2 regions of the Paenibacillus sp. FSL R10-2796 genome follow, and region 1 is predicted to be linked to the other one. Evidence: predicted binding sites of a transcription regulator. Region 1 holds the regulator's gene; the other holds the start of a gene.

The links. Region 1 encodes LexA, which represses DNA repair genes until DNA is damaged. Its sites were predicted from a motif close to CGAACATATGTTCG; they were not measured.
Region 2: a site for LexA is predicted at 3,137-3,150, ahead of NST58_RS24175 (YolD-like family protein). Genes of this name have one in related genera too.

What each region holds. Positions count from the first base shown of each region.
Region 1 is NZ_CP150178.1:4,015,199-4,020,360, reverse strand. Features, by position in the region: gene NST58_RS18205 (hypothetical protein) at 1-310, opposite strand, end outside; gene NST58_RS18200 (hypothetical protein) at 533-913, opposite strand; gene NST58_RS18195 (L,D-transpeptidase) at 1,064-1,402, opposite strand; gene lexA (transcriptional repressor LexA) at 1,582-2,208, opposite strand; gene NST58_RS18185 (LysM peptidoglycan-binding domain-containing protein) at 2,460-2,873, shown strand; gene NST58_RS18180 (DUF896 domain-containing protein) at 2,983-3,192, shown strand; gene NST58_RS18175 (hypothetical protein) at 3,242-3,763, shown strand; gene NST58_RS18170 (HAD family hydrolase) at 3,798-4,583, shown strand; gene NST58_RS18165 (FixH family protein) at 4,846-5,162, shown strand, end outside.
Region 2 is NZ_CP150178.1:5,364,176-5,369,337, forward strand. Features, by position in the region: gene NST58_RS24165 (transposase) at 174-1,367, shown strand; gene NST58_RS24170 (DUF4238 domain-containing protein) at 1,588-2,619, opposite strand; gene NST58_RS24175 (YolD-like family protein) at 2,793-3,086, opposite strand; gene NST58_RS24180 (hypothetical protein) at 4,270-4,731, opposite strand; gene NST58_RS24185 (AraC family transcriptional regulator) at 4,998-5,162, shown strand, end outside.

The DNA.
Region 1 (5,162 bases):
TGAGTGCGTTAACCACAATCTCGGATCCCATTACATTATCAAAAGAGTATAGCTTTGCTACTGCTTTTTTGTTACTCTTCGGATTTTTGGTACCGATTGCCAATTTTTTATTAGGCTCGTTAAGTGCAATCAAGTGAGATTGATTGGGGGGAATGAATGTTTTGGTGAAGCTGATGTTAAAAGATGAGGTCGCATTAACTAGCTTAGAAATTTCAGATGAAGCAGATAGCGTTTTCAATTTTATAATGGCGGCACTTAGAATTAAAACAACTCCTAAAATAGCAAATAAGTACATCAGGATAATCAGCATATAATCACACCTCCTAGTTATCTCATTAGACTCAAATTGTTGCTTATTGAAAGATATGCCTGAATGATCTCCACTAGTATCTTTTAAAAGGGAAATTCGTGGAATTATAGGATCGGCTTCACGATTAACCCAAAAAAAGCACCCAGAGAAACCTTCCGATTCTGCAAATGATGCAAAATTGGGGGTTGCTGCAAGGGTGCTTTTTAAGATGATTATGAAAACCTATAGAAAATTGAAGGCAGTGATATGATCGGTATAAACAATCAGCTGTTTGTATTCGATCGGAGTCCCATAACTAGCATAAGGTCTTACAGTAACGTCATTGAGGACAACAAAGTTATAGCTGAAATTTTTATCAGGGTGTTCTGCTCCCAAATAAGATATGTATTCGTCTACAATTACATCATCCATCAAAGATTTTAAATCAAATACATCCTCTTTGTTGGAGACGGTTGGAGAGACGATTCCCTGAATGCTGCCAAAAGAGGTGAGCAAATTCACTTTTTTTCCACTAGCTTGTTCATCATTTAAAAGTAAACCGGACAGCTTACCCAGTGCATCGACTTTAAAATCGACGAGGGTTCTAATTTTTGAATTATTCAAACTAAACACATCCTTTTCAGTTTGCAATCCTGTTAACAATATTCGACATATAATCACCAAACTCCTAGTATGCTAATGAAAAAATACTTACTTATGTAATGACCCCCATTTTTTAATGTGATTTGGGGGTTGCCGAGCCTCCATTCGAATTTAATTTCTTATCGTTACTCGTGTGCCTATAGGGACAATAGCAGCGAGTGCTAACACATCCTCGTTGTACATCCGGATGCAGCCGTGGGACACCTCTTTCCCAATGGAGGAAGGGTCATTGTTTCCATGAATTCCGTAGTGTGGTTTAGACAGTCCCATCCAAAACACACCGAAGGGACCCCCTGGGTCGGGTTGTTTGTTAATAATAGTGAATTCACCCACTGGGGATTGGGTTAACATCTTACCGATGCCGACAGGGAAACCTCTAATCACAATATCATTGTCCAGAAGATATAACATTCGTTGGGTCAGATCTACAATAATTCGGTAGTTGGGCATTATACGCAACACTCCTTTCTAATTAGGATATGAGCAGAACGCCTAAAGGGTTATTCATAGAAAATGGCCATTTTAGCCATTGGGAACAAATGTTCGTAAGTGGTTGGAAAAGCAAAAAAAACGTAGAAAAAAGGCTGTTCCGCATATGCGGAACAGCCTTTTATGTTAGAAGTGCATACTTAGTGGATATCTCGAAACAATCCGATGACTCTTCCGAGAATAGTTACGCGATTAAGGCGAAGCGGCTCATAAGCTGGATTCTCCGGCTGAAGCCGTATATGATCACGTTCCTTGTAAAAGGTCTTAACGGTTGCTTCATCTTCTTCGGTCATGGCTACAACGATATCTCCGTTGTCCGCTGTTTGTTGTTGGCGAACAATCACATAGTCACCATTCATAATGCCTGCGTCAACCATACTATCACCCATGACAGACAGCATAAATACTTTGTTGTCACCTACATAGTGAGTAGGAAGTGGGAAGTAGTCTTCGATATTCTCTGTAGCAGTGATAGGTACCCCGGCGGTAACTTTACCTACGACAGGAATCCGTGAGATGGTCTGCGCGAATTGGTGAACATTCTCTGAATCCTCTTGGCCTAGTAATTCTATTGCACGTGGCTTCGTTGGATCTCGACGAATAAGTCCCTTCTTCTCAAGCCGGTCCAAATGACCGTGAACTGTGGAGCTGGAAGCAAGGCCAACAGCTTCTCCAATTTCCCGGACGGAAGGTGGATAACCCTTGCTGCGGACTTCGCTTCGTATAAATTCCAGGATCGCCAGCTGGCGACTTGAAATCTTTGACATTGGAATCAACCCCATATAGTAATGTTTGGGAAAATTATAACATAGAACTACCGTTCGCACAAACATAAGTTCTAACTATTATAAATATTAATCTGCTAGAGTTAAAAAATGGTAGATGAATGATAATAAAATGAACCGTTTGAGTCTCTCGAAAAAAAGAGAACAATTGTTCTGAAATAGTATTGAACAAAACACATGTTCGTGTTATTATGGATTCGAAAGTAAGAACAAGTGTTTGGAGGATGATAATTATGCTAAAATACAGTACATACCGCAGCATCTACGATAAGGCCCCAGTGGTTGAATCTTTAGGACATAATGACGTTGCCCGTAATTCCGCTAAGGTGAAAGAGATAACGGAACGTTTGCTTGGAGGGATGATTTCGTTGTTCCGTCAAGATTTCTTTATTAAGTTAATATTGATTATCGTGCTAGTATTTTCTGGCCTAACAGTAGTGGGAAATGTGTTTGCAGGATCGACGACTATAATGAAGGAAGAGAAGCGGATTGTGGTTGAACGTGGAGATACACTATGGAGTATTGCTCTTAAGAATAAACCTGCTGATATGAAGACAGTTGTTTATATAGAAGGAATTAAACGTTCAAGTGGGATTAAGAGTAGTCAAATTAACGCTGGAGACATACTTACTTTACCTATTTATTAATTTTCTGAGAACATAATAGAATGACCAGTAGAGCTTGCAGGGAGTAGACCTTGACAAGCTCTTTTTCTCATGGCAGAGTTAGAATTAATTTATAGGGGGAGGGAAAGTATTGAATATTGATGAGTTGGTCGCGCGAATTAACGAATTGGCACGCAAACAGAAGAGCGTAGGCCTTAATCAAGAGGAAGTGGCGGAACGCGCCAAGCTTCGTGAAATTTACCTGGGGAATATCCGCAATAACTTCCGAGCACAATTAAATACTATTGAAGTAGTAGATAACGATGAGCATGAACAAGGTAACAAGGGGCTTAAACATTAGCTCGCTGTTCCTTTTCATAGATATTTCAGGATGACTAGGGGGAACGCACATGGCCCGTTCTTGGGAAAGAATGGTTCAACGCAACACACAGCAAATCAACAAGCAAAGAAAGAAACAAGGCAAGGATACGATTTATGCCTCTAAATCTCCTACCCAGAATGCCGAAGTCTTTAAAGGTCGCAACATTGCATTTCCGGTAGTGTTAGTGATACTTGGCACTATGTTTTGGGTAGTTGGTTCTATTGATCAGGCCAAAGGCAATGGCATGCTGGCTAATTGGCTGGGAGTAGTACTGTACTATTTGCTGGCAGCGCTATTGTTCTTCCGTCGTCCGTACTTGAAGGTGGAAAAAGCAAGACTGTCCACTATTAAATTCAATCGCGAACGCGGGCTTCCAGCTGCAGATATTGAGAAAATCACCCTTTCGCGTGGAGCTGTAGTCATTAAGCACAAAGGGAAACGTACGAAATGGATTTTCACAAAACTTATGAATCGCTATGATACTAATGCGATGAGTACAAGATTAGAAGCATTTGCTAAAGCTCACAACATTGAAGTAGTTCACGAATAGAACTAGACCAGTTAAAGGGAGAGGGAGACCTGTAATGCCAATTTCTGCTGTACTATTTGACCTTGATGATACATTGCTGTGGGATGATCGGAGCGTCGAAGAAGCATTTCGTTCTGCTTGTGAAGCCGCCGGGGATACGATTGATCCACAAGAACTAGAAGTTGCAGTTCGTAAGGAAGCAAGTAGCTTGTATGAATCTTATGAGACGTTCCCATTTACAAAGATGATCGGAATTAATCCATATGAAGCACTCTGGGCTAACTTTACGGCAGGTGAACAGCCAGAATTCCGTCAATTGGAGCAGCTTGCGCCGGTATATCGTAAAGAGTCTTGGCGTCGCGGACTTGCAGCGTTAGGGGTGGAAGACGAAGCACTAGCTGAGACCTTGGCAACTAAATTCGCAGCAGAGCGCAGAAAACGTCCATACATCTATGAAGAAACAATGCATGTACTGGAGCAGTTACGGGGTCAAGTGAAGCTTTTGCTACTTACGAACGGCTGTCCTGCACTGCAACAAGAGAAACTAGATGGTGTGCCAGAGTTAATTCCTTTCTTTGATCATATTGTGATTTCCGGAAGCTTTGGTAAAGGCAAACCGGATAAGGAAATTTTCCTGCATGCTTTAGAGCTTCTTGATGTAACTCCTGAGCAAGCAGTTATGGTCGGCGATAAGCTTACAACGGATATCCGTGGGGGGCTGGCAGCAGGGTTGACCACGGTCTGGATCAATAGAAAAGGTAGAGCACCTAGTCTTGATATTCATCCGGATCATGAAATCAATCACCTTGAGGAACTTCTTCCACTAGTTCAATCTTTGTAAGATTTACAGAGCTATTAGCTCCAATATAAAGACTTTATAAAAGCAGCGAGTTTCTGAGATCCTAAGAAACTCGCTGCTTTTCTGTACATACATACTAACATAAGGATTTCATTAGATTTTTAAGTAAATGATTTAAGTCACAAGACTAATGCGGAATTGATGCAAAATACTGAAAAACCAATAATAATGTGTATAATAGATGGAGATGTATAACATGAATTGGTAGATTTTTATTATTCGATAATGATTGGGAGGGCTCCAAATGATGAGATCGAAGAAATTAGTCGCTGTATTATTAGGTGCAACACTTCTAGTACTAGGTGGATGTTCTTCAAATGGAACCAAGCATTCAGAAATACATAACATGAATATGAACATGTCTATGGAACCTATCAAAGTCGAACTACAATGGAGTCCTGAAGAAGTTGTTGTAAATCAAAAGGTAACCTTTGAAGCTGTGGTGACCCAAGATAACGAGGCAGTAGATGATGCAAAAGAGGTTCTGTTCGAAATTGTGAATAAAAATGATGAGGGACAGAAAATAGAGCTTAAGGGAAAGCTAATTGGTAAAGGAGTCTA
Region 2 (5,162 bases), 1.3 Mb from region 1:
AGATTCGCAAGGGAAATGCGGAAGAAAATTAAGCAGGGCATGTATTTGAGCATTTTGCATTAATCTAAGTCCTTGCTACACAAAGGAATTTTGGATATAAAAAAGGACTTCACCCCAACTTGGAGAAGTTTTTTGGTGACGAAACCAAAACACTCAAGAGGAGGAAGCCCCCTTTGTATATTCTCCAAGAAAGTCTATTTTCCTTTGAAGAGCTTCAAAAAATGGATTCCAAAGAACGTCTTCCCATCTTTTTCAGCGCTCTCGACCTGCGTCCTTATGCGAGAGAATTGAGAAAACCTTCACCCCGAGGAGCGGAGGGGCACTGTCGGCAAGGCATTCTTCGTGCCTTACTCGCGGCTCCCTTGGAGAACATCGATACGTTCACTGGCCTCGCACGCAGACTGGAGTTTGACCTTCGTTTCCGTTACCAATGTGGACTTCGGCTAGACATCCCTGCCCCTTCGATTTCCACTCTAAGCCGGGTTTTTACCGAGTTGACTCAGAAAAGCCTTGCCCAGCAGTTGTTTGAGGATCTTGTGACTCAGTGCCAAGAAGCTGGAATCATCGACGGCACTCATGTCGCCATCGACAGCGCATCCATTCACGCTTACGAGAAAAAAGAACCCAAGCGAAAAAGCGAGCTCACTGGCAATGCCAACTGGGGTGCAAAGTTTGACACCTTCGGCAATAAAATCAAGTGGTTTGGCTATAAGCTGCATCTGGCCGTCGATGCCAAAAGTGAACTTCCGATGGCACTGAAGGTAACCCCTGCCCATGTGAACGACGGAGACGAAGGGCCTGCACTCACGACGCTGGCTGCTGCAAAATCCAAAGTGAAATTCTTCATGATGGATGCGGGCTACGACCAAATGAAAAACTACGAGGGAGCCCGGAACGTCAAGGCACAAGCCATTATTCCGCTGAATCCACGGAATGAAAAGGAACCGCCAGCAGGAATTACGCGCAAAGGTACGCCCTGTTGTTCGATGGGCTTTCCCATGACGTATTGGGGGCAAGAGAAGACATCTTTGAAATTCCGTTGTCCACATGCGACAGGACATGTGAATTGTCCTTTAGGCATGGCCGCTTGTTCGTCCTCTAATTATGGAATGGTGGTCAAAGTTGACAGCCAAACGGATCTTAGACGTTACGCTCTACCGCATCGAGAAAGCCGAGGCTGGAAGGAGCTTTACAATAAACGGACCAGTGTAGAACGCTGTAATTCTCGAATGAAGACCTATTTAACCGCAGACCAGCTCCATGTCTGGGGGATTCAAAAGGTAACAACCCACCAATATTTAAATGCGATTGTGTTACTTGCTGCTGCACTTGCCATTGCGAAGCAACGAGTCCAAAACGCCGCTTAAAATTTATGATTCTCCGAAATTCTGCCCGTCTGACCATTTATAACCGAAATCACAAAACGGGGCTTTGGAAGTGGTTAGACTACGACCTTAGAATCGAAAATTGAATTATGCAAAATGCTCAAATAGGTATAAGATCATAAAACTCAACGCTTAATTAAAAGATCAGAACCATAAACTTACGCCTATCAATAAAAGTATACTTGATTTCACTTTTCTCAACTCAAAATGAAAATATACTTTCTTCAACTTGCGCACGTGGATGTACTCCGATTTTAAATACTAGATTTTTATCATTAATAGTTCTCCATATTCGTTTGACTTCCACATAATATTCAAAACAGCATAGCTTAAACTTTTTATTACTCCCACAACCACAATAGTCATTTCTGCCCAAATTATTGAAGTCTCTAAAATGCATAGGATCAGTAAAAAGCTCCCAAGCTCTCTTCTCCTTCTCATAAAAGAAGACTTCATTTTTTAGTGTTGATCCACTTACTTTGCCAGAGTTGTGGCCAATATAAATTGCAGAAGGAGATCGCCATTCAAAATAAGGTAGGGCCTCTTGAAGTGTACTCTTTTCTTTCCCAACACATTTTTTATAGGAATTATTTATGATAACTTTGTTAATTTCGAGTACTTGTTCGTCAGTAAGATAATTTATGGATTGAGGTCGAATATATTCTGGTTTATGTCCATGATAGAAAATTGCATAATACTCATTGGAAAGAGGTACTAATATTAGAACCTCAATAAGTCCTAAATGTCTATTACTAATATCAGAGAATCTACTTTTAATTCTTAATGCAGCAGTAGAGATGTACTGATCGCTGATTAAGAAATTCCCAGATTTGCTTCTAATAATAGCAAAATCATAATATTTTCTGATAGTTTCGCTAAGATTGTTTATGTAATTCGTATTCGATAATTTGTTAAGCATCGTTGAAATCCGATTCTCTTTACTTGTAGTCTCATGTTCAAATTCATACAATAACGCACCACTTCGATAGTAATAAATTATTATTGCATTAAGGTAGGAACGGATATACTCTTCAACACTACTTAATTTCCCCTCACCACAATCAACCTGCCTTAGTAAACGTAATACTTCAACAATAGCTGGCCCAAAGTCATCCTCAATTTTTTGAAAAAAGTTTTCTATTGCGTTGGTCGCTAATTGTGAATGCTCATTTGTAAAGCGTTCTGACATAGAATTTCGATAAGGGATTTGGTACGGATCGGCATTTTTTTTCAACCAACACTTCAGAAACTTTACCCTTATCAGCAAAATGTTTAAGAACATTCTGTGGAATATAATGTTGATTTTTCACTATTTCACCCATTTAATCACCTACCATTAATGTCAAATCATCATCTTCAGTTGCTTCAACTACAATTCTATATCAACCCAAAATTACAAACTAAGGCCTAGCCCTTCGATTCAATTACGTTTAAGATATCCTCTATTTTTATCCATTCTGATTGATCTCCAATAGTTCTCAATTCAATTCGTTGTAACTGATAATCTACAGTCATTACGATACCGTGTAGCACTCTATCATAATTAGGATAAAATACTTTTAACCATAATGGACTATGATCTTCAATAGACTTATTTATGGCACTTTTTATCACTAGTAATTGAACCCTAGTAAGTTTAGGTTTTGTACGTAATATAATATTTTCTTTATCCAATAAATCCCCATCTATTTTTCTTTTCATCTATTATCCTCCTGATAATTTGTACAGTAAGTCTAGCAAACACCTATAAAAGAACATTTGTTTGTATTATATATATGCGAACATCTTTTATCAATGATTAACTTAGTATCACTTGCATATATTGCTCAGTGGTGGCGTTATAAATTTATTAAATGATAACTTACATCAGTAGTAGCTAAGTACTCTCGAAATGGCTAAAATGAATTTTGATTACACAAAAACAAAGACTGTAACTCACAACGAGTATACAGTCTTTGTCTTAGCAGCAAGCTCGGCCTGCTGGGTAATTCTACCCCAAGCTTCTTAAGTACCGTACCATTCCATTACATTCATGGCGATCATCTTTTTGACTTTGATTAAGATTAATGGCATTCGCAAACGCTATACATATGACTGGTATTCCTTTCCAACCTTTAGTCTTCCTCCTGCAAGCATTTGTAGTGCACAGAATGAGGAGAAAATAGCAGAAATATTAATAGCATCAGGCTTCTGTTGTTCTACTTGAAAGGTAATTTATAACAAAAAATAGTGAAATATTCCGTTTAAACGGAATATCTCACCTATTGAATTATTGGTTAATATCTATATTTTGGACCGTAAAACATGTACCTACTGCATATTGATTCCTCTATCGAAGCCCTTAGGGGTAACTTGATAATTCACATTAGATTTAACAGTTAACGCTATCAAGATCTCTTATCAGAATAAAAACATCCCCACGATGGAGACTTCTCATTCTCGCAAGGCCAGTTGGCATTGGCAAGCGTTTCCGTTCTAACTTCGCCGCTTCCGGCTATAACAATCCAATCCCCCTCTTGGAGACATTGCCAAGCAGTACATCTCCTGCAGTAAATACATGAGATTTCTCAATATCTTTAATGAGAAGCATCACGGAAGCTCCGCCTTTAGCCACATTGATAGTATCCGGATTTAACTGCTGAATTAAGTCCTTAGTCCTCGAAATTCAGGAGGTCTTTAACCTCCAGCTTATCCAACTTGTTTATGATCCAAGTGATACATAATTATTATATATATTGCTTAATAGATCGATCTTTTGAACTTATATCTGGGATGTTTTGTCATCAAGTGATATAGCATAGCTGGCGGATATCAGAATCGTACTGCAAAGAAACGTCCAGATCAGCAACCCTAGTAAAACCCACATTTTATCTCCTCCTTCACTCTATTGTTTCTCTGTTCCCCACTGATGGTGGCCGAGCAATTGTTGACCAAGTTCAGTAAGAAAAGCCGGGGGATGTTGCCCCTCGAGATATTGCTGCTCCCGCTGTTTGATCAAGGCATGATTGTTCTCTTGAGCCGGAATATACCTTAGGGGGAACCAATCTCTATCCGTATAACTCGTAATCCGCAATCGCCGCTGGTCAATAATAATTAAATCAGCCAGGTTGGCTTCAAGAGCTAAAATTCGATTTCCATCTTGCATGTTAATACTGCTTCCGTCTATATTAACGGACAAGAGTCTAGGATACCCGTCGATTTCGCACTGCAAAACTCCACCCAGATAGCGGGAGTATTCAAGATAACGGCAAATGCCGAATATATCCGTGGCATAGACCGGATGTCCCAGATATACTGATGATGATTCAAGGAACCCGTCAATGGCTGACTCTCCATTTGTCTCCACGCTTCAAAACGCAACACGTAGAAAAACGGAACTGCTTTTCGCATGTGCACGTATCCTTTCTCTTCCCAGGTATGGCGAACCGCGCCGTGGTCAAGTATCAATATGTCACCACATCCATTCGCTTAAAATCTCTTCTTATCCTCATATCAATTTTACAAATGAACCGAACGGGGAACAATAAAGGTTGTTGTTGTCTTTCGGTAAAATATGATATATCTTGTCATTATAATGTCATCCAATCAATAATGTTTGAAAGTAGGTGTCTTATGCGCGAGAGCAACGACTTATTATTAACCCATACTTCTTTCGCCTACAACAGCAAGCTGATTTACGCTGGTAAGTTAAGCGACAACCCGGAGTGGAAATTTGCGCTTCATAAGCATGAAGATTTGCATGAAGTTATTTTTATTGAAGGCGGAATCGGTTCGTTT